2 regions of the Halomonas sp. PBN3 genome follow, and region 2 is predicted to be linked to the other one. Evidence: riboswitches for the same ligand, from Rfam matches in the RefSeq annotation. Region 2 holds a riboswitch; the other holds the start of a gene.
The links. Region 2 has a riboswitch for thiamine pyrophosphate ahead of thiM (hydroxyethylthiazole kinase). Riboswitches for the same ligand answer to the same signal wherever they lie in the genome.

Region 1: linked by a shared signal. The riboswitch ahead of thiC (phosphomethylpyrimidine synthase ThiC) and the one ahead of thiM (hydroxyethylthiazole kinase) in region 2 are both predicted to bind thiamine pyrophosphate.

What each region holds. Positions count from the first base shown of each region.
Region 1 is NZ_AXCA01000163.1:196,416-204,037, forward strand. It holds gene Q673_RS29635 (porin family protein) at 99-599, shown strand; gene Q673_RS29640 (HAD-IIB family hydrolase) at 835-1,755, shown strand; gene Q673_RS29645 (glycosyl transferase) at 1,752-2,972, shown strand; gene Q673_RS29650 (sugar phosphorylase) at 3,035-4,810, opposite strand; gene thiC (phosphomethylpyrimidine synthase ThiC) at 4,933-6,822, opposite strand; TPP riboswitch at 6,902-7,011, opposite strand; gene tenA (thiaminase II) at 7,097-7,622, opposite strand, start outside.
Region 2 is NZ_AXCA01000112.1:34,129-41,750, forward strand. It holds gene Q673_RS24175 (ATP-binding protein) at 1-818, shown strand, start outside; gene Q673_RS24180 (phosphoethanolamine transferase) at 902-2,593, shown strand; gene Q673_RS24185 (cytochrome b) at 2,602-3,120, opposite strand; gene Q673_RS24190 (DUF3413 domain-containing protein) at 3,226-5,067, opposite strand; gene Q673_RS24195 (hypothetical protein) at 5,265-5,525, shown strand; TPP riboswitch at 5,599-5,697, shown strand; gene thiM (hydroxyethylthiazole kinase) at 5,730-6,551, shown strand; gene thiE (thiamine phosphate synthase) at 6,541-7,158, shown strand; gene Q673_RS24210 (DMT family transporter) at 7,166-7,622, opposite strand, start outside.

The sequences.
Region 1 (7,622 bases), on a different contig from region 2:
CGTAGCGCAAGGTTGCACATTTGTCCCTTGATCCTTGGTCGAATCGGGACCACACTTCGGGGTGTTGCAGAACGGTGTTCACTAACAAGGAGGATGCCATGAAGACCCTGACGCTTGCCGCCATCACGACCGCCCTGTTCGCCGCCGGCATCACCGCTGCCCAGGCCCAGCAGCCCCCCTATCCCCAGGGCTATGTGGGCGGCGACGCCATATTCTGGGAGCTCGACCCCGACGGTCGTGCCGACAGCCGCGACGGCACCGGCCTGCGCCTCAATGGCGGACTGAAGTTTAACGACTACTTCGCCGTGGAGGGCCACCTCGGAGGTGGCGGCTCCGACGGCGGCGTGGAGCTGGACTCCCTGGCCGGCCTCTATGCCAAGGGCATCCTGCCGGTCTCCCGGGAGTTCCGCCTCTATGGCCTGGCCGGCATGACCGATGTCGACTTCGACGTGGACAGCGAATCCGGCTTCTCCTACGGCGCCGGCGCCGAGTTCGACGTTGCCCCCAACCTCTCGCTGGGCGCGGACTACATGCGCTACCTCGACGAGGACCAGTACGACTTCGACGCCGCCAGCGTCGGCGTGCGCTATCGCTTCTGACCCCGCCTCCCGAGGCTTGTGATCCGGCGCCCCGAGGCTCTTCGCCTCGGGGCGCCTTGCGTTGGTGCAGTCGTGCACCGTCATGGTGCGGCCGCGGGGCGTCGCCGCCTGGTTCTCCGCGGCCTGCGCTGCCGATCCGCCCGGAACGGCAGGCTGGCACGCCCTGTGCGAGCTGGCATGTCCTGTGCATCAGCAGTGAGGGGCATGTGCCCCAGTCGACCGCCCGGGAGCTGTCATGACCGATCCACGCCTCACGCCGGACGCCGGCCTCGATGCGGCCCTGACGCCGCGACTGCTGTTCAGCGACCTGGACGGCTCGCTGCTCGATCACCACCGCTATGACTGGTCGCCCGCCCGGCCCTGGCTGGTGAGCCTGCGGCGGCTGGGGGTGCCGGTGATCCCGGTGACCAGCAAGACCCGCAGCGAGATCATGCCGCTGCGCCAGGCGATGGACCTGACCGATACCCCGTTCGTCGCCGAGAACGGCGCCGTGGTCGGCCTGCCGCCGGCCTGGTGCCATGCGCGCATCGATCGTCCCGGCCCCGATGGCCTGGCGATCCGTACCCTGGGCATGGACATCGGCTTCATTCGCAAGCGCCTGGCGGTGTGGCAGGCGCGACTGGGCGTGGTCTTCACCCCCATCAGCGCGATGTCGCTTGAGGAGCTGGTCGACTTCACCGGGCTCCCCGAGGCCGAGGCACGGCTGGCGCGCATGCGCGAGGGCAGCGAGCCGCTGGTGTGGCAGGACGACGAGGCCGGGCTCGAGGCGCTGCGCGCGGGGCTGGCCGGCGACGGCCTGCGGCTGGTGCGCGGCGGGCGCTTCTGGCATGCCACCGGCGAGGCCCACAAGGGCAGCGCCGTGGCCTGGCTGGTGGAGCGCTTCCAGGCGCTGCGCGGCCGCCGTCCGCTGACCCTGGCGCTGGGCGACGGTCCCAACGACATCCCCATGCTCGAGGCGGTGGACCAGGCGGTGGTGATACGCGGCTGCCATGGCCTGGTGGTCGAGCCCGACCAGCCGGCGCTCTACCGCAGCGCGGCGACCGGTCCCGCCGGCTGGGCCGAGGGGGTGGCCCACTGGTGGGGGCGAGCCGACCGCCGGCCGGGGCCGGCGGTGAGCCACGCCGGCGATGACGGGGCCAGGAGGGCGACGGCATGAGCGACTTCCACCAGAACGGCATCATCACCGACTTCCACAACCTGACCCGGCGCCCGCTGGAGGCCCTGGAGGCGGACCTGGTGGGCTTCTCGCGCCGCCGCCCGATGAGCCTGATCCTGCCCTCGCTCTACTCCGAGCTGGAGGGGCCGGCTCTGGAGCGCATCGTCACGGCGCTTGCCGAGGTGCCCTACCTCGCCGAGGTGGTGATCGGCCTGGACCGGGCCGACCGCGCGCAGTTCCGACACGCGCGGGAGTTCTTCGCCCGCTTGCCCCAGCGCCATCGCATCCTCTGGAACGATGGCCCGCGCCTGCGCGCCCTGGATGCCGAGCTGGAGGAGCACGGCCTCTCGCCCCGGGAGCCCGGCAAGGGGCGCAACGTCTGGTACTGCGCCGGCTTCGTCCAGGCCTCCGGGCGCGGCGCCGTGGTGGCGCTGCACGACTGCGATATCCTCACCTACGATCGCGGCCTGCTGGCGCGGCTCTTCTACCCGGTGGCCCATCCCCACTTCAACTACGAGTTCTGCAAGGGCTACTACCCACGCATCGCCGAGGGGCGGCTCAACGGGCGGGTGGCACGGCTGATGGTCACCCCGCTGCTGCGGGCGCTCAAGGCGATGCATGGCCCGCTGCCCTACCTGGAGTACCTGGACAGCTACCGCTACCCGCTCTCGGGGGAGTTCTCCATGCGCGCCGAGGTGCTCGACGGCATCCGCATCCCCGCCGACTGGGGCCTGGAGATTGGCGTGCTCTCCGAGGTGCACCGCAACCACTCCACCAAGCGGCTCTGTCAGGTGGACCTGGCCGACGCCTACGACCACAAGCACCAGCCGGTCTCCGCCGACGACCCCTCGGGCGGGCTCAACCGCATGAGCCTGGACATCGCCAAGGCGCTCTATCGCAAGCTGGCCACCCAGGGGGTGACCTTCAGCGCCGAGGGCTTCCGCACCCTCAAGGCCACCTACTACCGCCTGGCCCTGGACCTGATCGAGGCCTACGACCACGACGCACGAATGAACGGCCTCTCGCTGGATCGCCATGGCGAGGAGCGGGCGGTGGAGCTGTTCGCCGCCAACCTGCTGGAGGCCGGTAGCGCCTTCCTCGACAACCCCGGCGAGCGCCCTTTCATCCCCAGCTGGAACCGGGTGCGCTCGGCGATCCCGGACCTGCCGGAGCGGCTCCACGACGCCGTGGAGGCCGATAACCGCGGGGAGGTGTAGCCGGGTTGGCGCATGGCGATAAGGCCTGTCGCCCAATGAACCGCGTATGAGGCGGCCATCGCTCAGGGCGCCTGCACCAGCCACAGGCAGCGATAGGGCGCCAGGCTCGCCACTGGCGCCCAAGGGGCTTCCTCCAGCAGGTCGAACCAGTCACCCTCGGCCAGGGCTGGCAGCGCCAGCGGCTGGGGGGCGTCGGTGACGTTGTGGATCGCCAGCAGGCGACGCCCGTCGGGCAGCGGGCCGCGCTCCAGCGCCAGCAGCTCGCGCGGGGTCTCCAGCACCCGCTGGGAGGCGTCGGGGTGGAAGCAGGGCTCGCGGCGGCGCACCGCCAGCCGGCGGGTCAGCGCCTCGAAGACCATCCGGGTCGGCGTATCGGGGCTGTCCAGCAGCAGCTCCAGCTCGTCGCGGTGCCAGCGGCGCCGGTTGATGGAGCGCAGGCGTCCGCTGCGCTCCACCCCCTCCAGATCGTTGAGGGTTCCCGTCAGCACGTGGAGGTAGAGCGCGGGGATGCCCTGCAGGCCAAGCATCAGCTGCTGGCCGCACAGGAAGCGCTGCACCTGCCAGGGATCCGGCCCGCGCCGCGTCCCCTTCATGGCGTCGAACCAGGTGATGTTGATCTCGTAGGGGCTGTCGCTGCCGTCGTTGCGGCTGCGCATGCTGACGAAACCGCCGAAACGGTGCATCAGCTCCAGCAGCGCCTCGATCTCGTGCGGGGGAAGCCAGCCCTCCAGCGGACGCACGCCGATGCCGTCGTGGCTGGCGGTGAAGTTGAGGAAGCTGCAGCCGGGCGGCAGGCTCGGCAGGCTCTTAAGCCAGGCCGCCAGGGTGCCCGCCTCGCCGCTGGTCAGGGTGTGCAGCAGCAGCGGTGGCAGCGGGAACTGGTAGACCAGGTGCGCCTCGTCGGGGAGATGTTCGTCGGCAACGCGATCGAGACCCAGGTAGCTGAGGTTCTCGCGATGGGGCACGTTGGTCTCGGTGAGCAGCAGGGTGCCCGGTGCCACGTGGTCGACCACCGCGCGCAGCAGCCGCACCACCTCGTGGGTTTGGGGCAGGTGGATGCAGGGGGTGCCGACCACCTTCCACAGGTAGGCGATGGCGTCGAGCCGGATCACCCGGGCGCCCTGGCCGAGGTAGAAGAGCAGGATGCCGATGAACTCCAGCAGCACGTCGGGGTTGGCGAAGTCGAGGTCGATCTGGTCCTCGGAGAAGGTCGCCCAGAGGTGGCGGGTGCCCCGCCGCGTGGGCACCGCTACCAGCAGCGGCGAACTGCGCGGTCGCACCACCGCCGAGAGGTCGGTCTCCGGGTCCATCTCGATGAAGTAGTCGCGCCCCGGATGGCTGCCGGTCAGGTAGTCGACGAACCACAGCGACTCCCGGGAGACGTGGTTGAGCACCAGGTCCACCGCCAGGTCGTGTCGCCCGGCCAGAGCGCGCACATGGGACCAGTCGCCGAGGTCGTCGGCGACCTCGCGGTAGTGGATCACCGAGAAACCGTCGTCGCTGCTCCAGGGGAAGAAGGGCAGCAGGTGCACGCCGCTGAAGGTCTCCGCCAGGCGCGTCTCCAGGAAGTCGTCCAGCACCGCCAGGGGCGCGCGGCTCTCCTCCAGCAGGCTGTCGCCATAGCTGATCAGCCACTGGTCGCGCTCGCTCCAGAGTGGCGCATCGGGGGTGTCGGGGAGGGGCGGGGCCTGATGGGCCAGCAGGGTGAGCAGCCGGCGCAGCACCTCGTCGGCGCGCGGGCCGTAGAGGAAGGCCAGGTGGCCGTGGGCGCGGCGGCGGAAGGCCTCGGCGTCCAGCGAGACGGCGACGGAGGGGGTGAAGGGGGGGCGGTCTGACATGGCCGGGTCTCCTCGTGGCGACCCCTAAGCCATGCAGGGCCCGTGCCAGCCTGGCGGCATCCGCTGACGCAGCTCGCCGGCCCGGGGGCCGGCGAGATCCGTTCAGGTGGGCGGTGGAGGCATCACACCTCCTGGTAGAGCCGGCTGCCGGTCTCCCGGAACTTCTCCGCCTGTTCCTCCATGCCCTTCATCACCGCCTCCTGATCGCCATCGAGGCCGTTATCCCGAGCATAGTCTCGCACCTCCTGACTGATCTTCATGGAGCAGAACTTCGGCCCGCACATGGAGCAGAAGTGGGCCACCTTGGCGGAGTCCTTGGGCAGGGTCTCGTCGTGGTACTCGCGGGCGGTGTCCGGATCGAGGCCCAGGTTGAACTGGTCCTCCCAGCGGAACTCGAAGCGCGCCTTGGACAACGCGTTGTCGCGGCGCTGGGCGGCCGGGTGGCCCTTGGCGAGGTCGGCGGCGTGGGCGGCGATCTTGTAGGTGATGATGCCGGTCTTGACGTCGTCCTTGTTGGGCAGGCCCAGGTGCTCCTTGGGGGTCACGTAGCAGAGCATGGCGCAGCCGTACCAGCCGATCATCGCCGCCCCGATGCCGGAGGTGATGTGGTCGTAGCCGGGGGCGATGTCGGTGGTCAGCGGGCCGAGCGTATAGAAGGGCGCCTCGTGGCACGCCTCGAGCTGCTTGTCCATGTTCTCCTTGATCAGGTGCATGGGCACGTGGCCCGGGCCCTCGATCATCACCTGGACGTCGTGCTTCCAGGCGATGCGGGTCAGCTCGCCCAGGGTCTCGAGCTCGGCGAACTGCGCCTCGTCATTGGCGTCGGCCACCGAGCCCGGGCGCAGGCCGTCGCCCAGCGAGAAGGCGACGTCGTAGCGCTTGCAGATCTCGCAGATCTCCTCGAAGTGGGTATAGAGGAAGCTCTCCTGGTGGTGGAAGAGGCACCACTTGGCCATGATCGATCCGCCCCGGGAGACGATGCCGGTGACCCGCTTGGCGGTCAGCGGCACGTAGCGTAGCAAGACGCCGGCGTGGATGGTGAAGTAGTCGACGCCCTGCTCGGCCTGCTCGATGAGGGTGTCGCGGAACACCTCCCAGGTGAGGTTCTCGGCCACGCCGTTGACCTTCTCCAGGGCCTGGTAGATCGGCACGGTGCCGATGGGCACCGGGGCATTGCGGATGATCCACTCGCGGGTCTCGTGGATGTTCTGCCCGGTGGAGAGGTCCATGATGGTGTCCGCGCCCCAGCGGATGCCCCAGGTCATCTTGTCGACTTCCTCCTCGATGGAGGAGGTGACCGCCGAGTTGCCCAGGTTGCCGTTGATCTTCACCAGAAAGTTGCGGCCGATGATCATCGGCTCCGACTCCGGGTGGTTGATGTTGCAGGGGATGATGGCCCGGCCGGCGGCCACCTCGTCGCGCACGAACTCCGGGGTGATCTCCTCGGGCAGGCGGGCGCCGAACCCCTGGCCCGGATGCTGGTGGCCGAGGATGCGCTCGACATCGGCGGTACCCAGCGCCTGGCGGCGCTGGTTCTCGCGAATGGCGATGAACTCCATCTCCGGGGTGATGATCCCCTGGCGGGCGTAGTGGAGCTGGGTGACGTTCTTCCCTGCCTTGGCGCGGCGCGGGGTGCGGGTCAGATCGAAGCGCAGGTTGGCGAGCATCGGGTCGTTGGCCCGGCGCCGTCCGTATTCGGAGGTCGGACCGTCGAGCCACTCGGTGTCGCCGCGTTCATCGATCCATGCCCGGCGCAGCTCGGGCAGGCCGCGGCGCAGGTCGATCTCGGCCTCGGGGTCGGTGTAGGGGCCGGAGGTGTCGTAGACCAGCAGCGGCGGGTTTTCTTCGTCGCTGCCGGAGGTCTTGGTCGGCGACAGCGCGATCTCGCGGAAGGGCACGCGGATATCGGGGCGCGAGCCCTCGACATAGACCTTGCGCGAGCCGGGCAGCGGCTGGATGGCGGCCTCGTCGACCCTGGCGGTGTCGGCGAGGAAGTGGGCGGTCTTGCTCATGATGTCGGTCTCCCCAGGGGATTGTGGTGTTGTCAGGGAGGACAGGTGGGAGGGACAGGGGCCGCCGTGTGCTGTACCGGGCGGCGTGTCGCTTGATCCCTACGCTGGTCCTAGCCAGTTCAGGTTCAACGGGATCCATGCTTGGGCGCATGATCTCAGCCGTCGGTAACGGCACCCCGTCAAGCGAGTGGTCGGGCGACCTTTCGGCCACCAGTGTGACGCTGCCCGTCGGCCTGACCAGAGCCAGCGGGCGCATGATGATGGGGCCAGTGCTTCAGTCGGCGCGGTCCAGTCCCATCTGCCAGAAGTCGATCTCGAGCCGGGTGGCGTCGCGGAACACCTGAGTGAGCTCGGCGAAGCGCGCCGGGGTGACATCGGCGAGGCGGGCGTCGAGCCAGGCCTCCTCGGCGCGGCGGGCGGCCTGGAACGCCTCGCTCTCGTACATGGCGATCCAGGCGTCATAGGGGTTGGCATTGCCGCGGACCGTGCCGGCGCGGGCGTTGATCCAGTCGGCGATTTCGCCGTAGCCCACCAGGCAGGGGGCCAGGGCCACGTGCAGGTCGAGCAGGTCGCCGCGGTTGCCGGTATCCAGCACGTAGCGGGTATAGGCCATGGTGGCGCGGGCCTCGGGCAGCTCGGCCAGCGACTCCTCGGAGATGCTCCACTCGCGGCAGTAGCCCACGTGCAGCCCCAGCTCCAGGTCGACGATCGCCTTGAGCCCCTCATGGGCCTGACGCAGGTCGTCGAGGGTGCGGCTCTTGTAGGCGGCCAGGGCGTAGGCGCGCGCGAAGTGGACCAGG
Region 2 (7,622 bases):
GGCCGCTGTCACGGCTGGCCGCGGCGATCCGCCAGCGTGATCCCCACAACCTGCAGCCACTGGTGATGCGCCCCCTGCCCCGGGAGCTGGACACCATCGTCGGCGCCCTCAACCGGCTGCTGGAGCGCATCCGCGGGCTGCGGGTGCGCGAGAAGCGCTTCATCGCCGACGCCGCCCACGAGCTGCGCACCCCCCTGGCGGTGCTCGACCTGCACGCCCAGAACGCCCTGGCCACCGAGGACCCCGCCGACCGTCGCGAGGCGCTGGAGGAGCTGCGCCGCGGCGTGGCCCGGGCCACCCGGCTGGTCACCCAGCTGCTGACGCTGGCGCGCCTGGAGCCCGAGGAGGAGGAGCAGGAGGCGAGCGCCCGGATTGCCAGTGACCTGCTGGTCGAGGTTCGCGAGGCCCTGGCCGAGCTCTCGCCGCTGGCGGTGGAGCGCGGCCAGGCGCTGGACCTCGCCGCGGACGAGGAGAGTGACTGGCGGTTGGCTACCGAACCCGGTGCCATCGCCACCCTGGTACAGAACCTGGTCGGCAACGCCCTGCGCTACACCCCGGACGGCGGCCGGGTAACGGTGAGCCTGGCCGCCGAGGCGACCCGACTGACGCTGCGAGTGGATGATCAGGGCCCGGGGATTCCCGCCGCGGAGCGCGAACGCGTTACCGAGCGTTTCCATCGCGCCGGCCCCGGCGCCGGCGCCGGCCTGGGGCTCTCCATCGTCGAGCGCCTGCTGGCCCGCCACGGCGGCAGCCTGCGCCTGGAGGAGGCCCCCGGCGGCGGCCTGCGCGCCGTGGCGACGCTGCCGCGGGCCGCCTGAGTCTTTACGCCCGGGCCGCTGAAATAAGGCTTCGTTAAGATGAGCCCGTCAGCATGGCTGCGTTACCTTTCTGGACGCAGCCAATGCCTGAAACCAATGACTCACCGATAGACAGTCTCCTGCGGTTCCGCTCCCGACTGCCAGCGCTCTCCCCCCAGGGCCTGACCCTGCTGGCGTGCCTGAGCTTCACACTCTTCTACAACCGACGCTTCTGGTCGGCGGTAATCGAGGCCGAGCCGCCCACGGGACTCGGCGACTGGGGCCTGCTGGCCGCCTACGGTGTGGTGGTGACCGGCCTGCACCTCGTCGTCTTCCTGCCTTTCGTCAACCGGACCACCGCCAAACCCTTGCTGACCGCCCTGGTGCTGGTCGCCGCTGCGGTAAGCTATTTCACCGGCCACTACGGCACCTACTTCGATACCCACATGATCGACAACGTGCTGCAGACCGATACCCGGGAGGCGGGCGAGCTGCTCACCCCGGGACTGGCGCTCTACCTGTTGCTGTTCGGCCTGCTGCCGTTGTCCCTGGTATGGGGCTGGCCTCTGCGGCGGCGCAGCTGGCAGCGTGGCCTGGGGGCCGGCGCAGTGTGGTGGCTGGGCAGTGTCGTCGTGCTCGCCGGGGCGCTGCTGCTCTCCTTCCAGAGCCTCTCCTCGCTGATGCGCAACCATCACGAGCTGCGCTATCTGGTGACACCGGGCAATGCCATCGTCTCCACCGGCCAGGTGATGGCGGCGCCCCCACCGCTGCCCGAGGAGCGCCTACCCATCGGCGAGGATGCACGGCGCCTGCCGCGCGCCGACGGCACACCCCGGCTGCTGGTGCTGGTGGTCGGCGAGACGGTGCGCGCCGCCAACTGGGGACTCTCCGGCTATGCACGGCAGACCACCCCGCGCCTGGCCGAGCGTGACGTCGTCAACTTCCCTGACGTCGCCAGCTGCGGGACCAGCACCGCCGTCTCGCTGCCCTGCCTGTTCTCCCCCCAGGGGCGAGACGACTACGACGAGCGCTTCACCCGCAGCCACGAGTCGCTGCTGGATGTGGTGCAGCGCGCCGGCTACCGCGTGGTGTGGATCGACAACCAGTCGGGCTGCAAGGGGATCTGCGATGGCGTGGAACGGGTCTCACCATCGCCGGATGCCCACCCCGAACTGTGCGGAGAGGAGGGTTGCCTCGATGGCGTGCTGATCGAGGCGTTGAAAGGTCAGGTTGCTTCGATCAGCGGCGATACGGTGATCGTGCTGCATATGCTGGGCAACCACGGCCCCAGCTACTTCCAGCGCTACCCGGAGGACTTTCGGGCCTTCACGCCTACCTGTGACACGGCCGACCTGGCCCAGTGTGAACGGGAGGCGATCGTGAACAGCTACGACAACGCGATCCTGTATACCGACAGCGTACTGGACGGGATCATCGGCGTGCTGGAGGAGAGTCAATCCCTGACCACGGCCATGCTGTACGTCTCCGACCACGGGGAGTCACTGGGCGAGAAGGGGATCTATCTGCACGGCCTGCCCTACGCCATCGCTCCTCGGGAGCAGACCCGCGTGCCCATGGTGTGGTGGGCATCCGATGATTTCCTGGGCAGCCAACGACTGACGAGCGACTGCCTCACTGCCCAGCGTGACGCCTCACTGAGCCATGCCCACCTGTTCCACTCTCTGCTCGGGCTGCTTGGTGTGGAGAGCGAGGTTCGCAAGGACGCCCTGGACCTGACGGCAAACTGCCGCGCCCCGGAGGCACAAGCCCCCGGAGCGCTGATCACGCAGGAGTAGCAGAATATTCAGGCCATGCGCTTCAGGGTGTGGTCGCGCAGCCAGAACTGGTGCGCCAGGCTGGCCGCCACGTGGCCGCCGATCAGCAGCCACAGCAGGTTGGCCAGCACCTCGTGGGTCTCCTCGGCGGCCTCCTCCAGCCACTCGATCTCCGCCCCCGGGGCGATCAGCGGCAGGCCGAAGAACTCCACGCCCTGGCCGCTGCCCAGGGCGACGAGCAGGCCGCTCACAGGGATCACCAGCATCGCCGCGTAGAGCGCCAGGTGCCCCAACCGGGCCGCCCACTTCCAGTGCGCATGGGCCTCGAGCCGGCCGTGGTTGACCCGGCGCCACAGCAACCGGAACACCAGCAACCCCAGCAGCAGCACCCCCACGCTCTTGTGCAGTGCCATCGCCTCGCGCTCGCTCATCCCGACGATCTCCGCCAGCCACTCGGTGCCCAGCATCAGAAGCAGCAGCGTGGCCATGCTCCAGTGAAGCGCCCGCGAGACGGCGCCGTAACGTTGTTCGGAATCCAGCCAGTTCATGTCGTCATCCTCCTCGGTCGATGCACGACGACCGTTGTACCGCACCCAGGCTGACGCCAGCCTTAACGCCGCATTCATGCGCCGTTCATCTTCACCCGGTGCCGCTCAACGATAGAAGCGCGACAGCGCCTGCAGCACCTCGCGGGAGACCTCGGGGGCCGGGCGCACCTCCTCGAGCTCGTTCATGCGGTAGTCGTAGGCCTCGAAGGCGCCAGTCGGATGCACCGCGATCTGGTACTCCGGCAACAGGATGCCGTAGCCCATGTAGCTACCGGAGAGCAGCCAGTCGCGTGGGGCGCCGGGGGCGAGCAGGCTGCGCCCCAGGGTATAGCGCTCGGGGGCGGCCTCACAGCCGAGCAGTTCCTCCAGCAGCGTCGGGGCGATATCGGCATGCTGGGTGCGCCCCTCGAGCACACCGCCGGGGCGCCCCGGCAGGTGCATCACCAGCGGTACCTGGACCTGCTCCGGGGTGTAGTTGCTGCCGTGTCCCCAGTAGTTCCGCCCATGCTCGTTGAACGACTCGCCGTGGTCCGAGGTGATCACCACGGCGGTATCGTCGAGCCTGCCGCGTCGCTCGAGGTCGTCAAGCACTCGTCCGAGCTGCGCATCCACGTAGCGCGCCGCGGTACGGTAGCGATTCCAGTAGGGCTCGGGGTCGAAGTCAGGACCCAGTGCCATATGGTTGATCTGCTCCCAGTAGGGAGTGAAGCGCGGGAAGTCGGGGGGATGGCTGTAACCATGCACGGCGTCATAGAAGAGGAAGCCGAAGAAGGGCGCAGCGTCGGGCGCCTCCGCCGAGGCCTCCATCCAGGCCAGCCAGTCGTCGGTGATCTTCCGGTCGCGCTCCCAGGGCTCGCCCTGGGCCGGGGTCAGCGAGACGTCCTCAAGGCCGGCGAAGACGTTGCGGTCGAAGGCGGGGCTCACCAGGGTCGCCGAGGAGAGCACCTGGAAACGATAGTTGGCGGCCTCGAGCTTCTCCATCAGCACCGGCGGCGTCTGGCCGCCGGTGAAGGCATCCCAGTAGGTGACCGGCAGGCCGTAGAAGAGGCTGAACACCCCCGCCTTGGTGGAGTTGCCCCCACTGAAGTGCTCGGCGGCCCGGTACCAGCCTGGGCGACCGGCGTAGCGACTCAGGTTGGGCATCACCTCGGGGGTCAGCAGGTCGTGGCGCACGCTGTCCAGCACCACTAGCAGCAGGTTGTGGGGCGCGGCCGCCGGCGAGCAGCTCAGCGGCGCCGAGGGATAGGCCAGGTCATGGGCCTTGCCCTCGGCCGCCTCCAGCTCCACCCGGTCGCGCACCGCCTGGGGGTCGACCCAGCCCCGCTTGACGAACAGGCGCTTGGCGGTAGCGGGATAGAACAGCGGCACATGGCGAGTCATGCCGGTGATGTCGCGGTCGTAGTGGGCGTCGGCCCAGGCGTGCCAGCCATGCACCCCGAGCAGGGCCAGCAGGCCGAGGGCGAGTGCCGGCAGCACCGGCCGCGACAGTGGGCGCCGCTTGAGCCATAACCCCAGGGCCCCCTGCAGCGCCAGCATCGCCAGCACACCGCCGATGGCCAGGGCCCAGGCCAGCCAGGAGAAGCTGAAGACGTCGCCGCCAGCGTTGACCAGCAGATCGAGGATGAAACCGCTGAGGTGGAAGCGGTACTGGGCGTAGACGAAGGTGTCGAGCAGCAGCACCAGTTGCAACAGGCCGGCCCACAGGGTGGTGACCAGCCACAGCCAGGGCGCCCGAAGCAGCGGGGCCAGCAGCAGCAGCGGCAAGGCCCCCAGCCACACCAGAAGCCCGATATGGCCGAGGAACACCAGCAGCAGGTAGCCCCACTGCTCGGCGCCCTCGGGGGCCATGTAGGGGAGGTAGCGCAGACTGATCAGCCAGGCGAGCAGCAGGTTGGCCAGGGTCCAGGCGCCCAGCCAGCGCCAGCGATGGAGAAGGGATGCAAGCATGTGATGACCACGATCATGAAAGGGCCCGACACCAAGCCGCGATACACGGCCTGTCGGGTGGTGGAAAGGTACCGGGATCGGCGCCGTCACACTCTGGTCATGCCACCTTAAGCAATCCTTAAGGAAGGCGCGCCACAGTCATGGTGCATGCTGATACCGCCGCAACCCGAGGCAACACCATGACCCGGAGTCCGATAATGACACTCGCAGACACCCTCGTCGCCGAGAATCGCGCCATCGTGCCGCTGCTGCTCATCGGCCTGGCGTTGCTGGCCCTGGGCGTGCTGGCCGCCGGCTGGGAACCCATCGAGCTGCCGCTGGGGCTTGCTGCTCTGGGCACCCTGGCGCTGGTCCTGCTCACCCCCGAGCGCTGGCAAGACGAGGAAGCACGGGACACCGTCAACAGCCTGGTACTGGCCAGCCTGATCACCCTGGCGGGCTTCCATGTGATGGCATGAACCTCGCTGCTCGAGCGCCTCGCCAGAGGCATTGCTCGGCCTTTACAGTCCTCCCCGGGACGTGGATAGTGTGGCTCGACGACAGGGGCGCCGCGGCAATCGCCGTGGCTGAGACGCACCCTTGGAACCTGACCCGGATCATGCCGGCGTAGGGAGTCGTGCAGCCCGCCCCGCCGCCTGCACCTCCCGCGCCCGGGAGGAACGATGACCACCGCCACCCGCGGCCCGATCGACCCCGCCGCCCATCTCGCTCGCCTGCGCGAGCGCGCACCCCTGATTCATAACATCACCAACCTGGTGGCCATGAACCCCATGGCCAACGTGCTGCTGGCCCTGGGCGCCTCGCCGGCCATGGTGCATGCCCGCGAGGAGGCCGCCGAGTTCGCCGCCCTCGCCGATGCCCTGACGGTGAATATCGGCACCCTCTCCCCCCATTGGGTCGAGGCCATGGAGGAGGCCGCCGCGGCCGCACGGCTGGCGGGCAGGCCCTGGGTGCTGGACCCGGTGGCGGTGGGTGCCACCGCCTACCGCCGCGCGGCGGGCAGGCGACTGCTGGAGCGACGCCCCACGGTGATCCGCGGCAACGCCTCTGAGATCCTGGCCCTGGAGCATCAGGGAAGCGGTGGGCGCGGCGTGGACAGCAGCGATCCCACCGAAGCCGCCGAGCAGGCCGCAGTGGCCCTGGCCCGCCGCATTGATGCCGTGGTGGCGGTGACCGGCGAGGTCGACCGGGTCACCGACGGCCGGCGCCTCGCCCGTATCCCGGGCGGCCATGCGCTGATGCCAAGGGTCACCACCCTGGGGTGCGCACTCACCGGGGTGGTGGCCGCCTTCCTGGTGGGGGCCGAGGATCCCTTCGCCGCCACTGTGGCGGCGCTCGCCTGCTACGGCGAGGCGGGTCGCCAGGCCGGCGAGGTGGCGGCCGGCCCCGGCAGCTTCGCCGTGGCCTTCCTCGACGCGCTGTATGCCCTCGACGAACACCGACTCTCTGCCCTGCCGCCCCTGGAGGTGATCGATGCGCCTTGACCTCTCCCTCTATCTGATCACCGACCCCGCCCTGTGCGCCGGCCACGGCCTGGTGGAGACCGTCGTCGCCGCGGTGCGCGGCGGCGCCACGGTGGTCCAGCTGCGCGACAAGCACGCCGCGGACGGCGAGCTGATCGACCAGGCGCGGCGGCTCAAGGCGGCACTGGCCGGCAGCGGCGTGCCGCTGATCATCAACGACCGCCTGGCCGTGGCGGTGGAGAGCGGCGCCGACGGCCTGCATATCGGCCAGGACGACGGCGAGGTGGCCGAGGCCCGGGCGGTGCTGGGGGAGCAGGCGATCCTCGGCCTCTCGGTGCAGACCCTGGAGCAGCTGGCGCGCATCGACGCCGAGCGCCTCGACTACCTGGGGCTCGGCCCGGTGTTCGCCACCCCCAGCAAGCACGACCACGCCGAGCCGCTGGGCTTCGCGGGACTGGCCACCCTGGCGGCGGCGAGCCCCCTGCCCGGCGTGGCCATCGGCGGGCTCAAGGCGGAGCACGTGGCGGCGACACGCCAGGCCGGCGCCCAGGGCCTGGCGGTGATCTCGGCGATCTGCGGCATGCCGGACCCCGAGGCGGCGGCGCGCGCCTTCGGCCCGCGGGGCTGAGGTCGGCTCAGGCGGTGGGGCGGCGCTTGAGCGAGGTGCGCCCCTCGCGATAGGCGATGGCCAGTCCGCTGCCGATGATCAGGGCGCTGCCCACGAACACCCAGAGGTCCGGCATCTCGCCCCAGAACCACCAGCCCAGCACCACCGCCCAGAGCATGGCGGTGTAGTCGAAAGGGGCGGCGATGGCCGCCGGGGCATGGCGGAAGGCCAGGGTGATGAAGGCGGTGGCCCCCACCCCGAACAGCCCCGAGCCGAGGAAGCCCAGCCAGTGCCACGGCAGCGGCGCCTGCCACACCCAGGGCAGCAGCAGCCCGGTGATCACGAAGGGCACCAGGGTCATGTGGAAGACCATGGCCCAGAGGTGCTCGGTGGCCCCCCAGCGCCGCGCGGTAATCAGCATCAGCGCATAGAAGAACGCCGCCCCCACCAGCACCAGGGACCCCGGATGGAAGGCCTCGCCACCG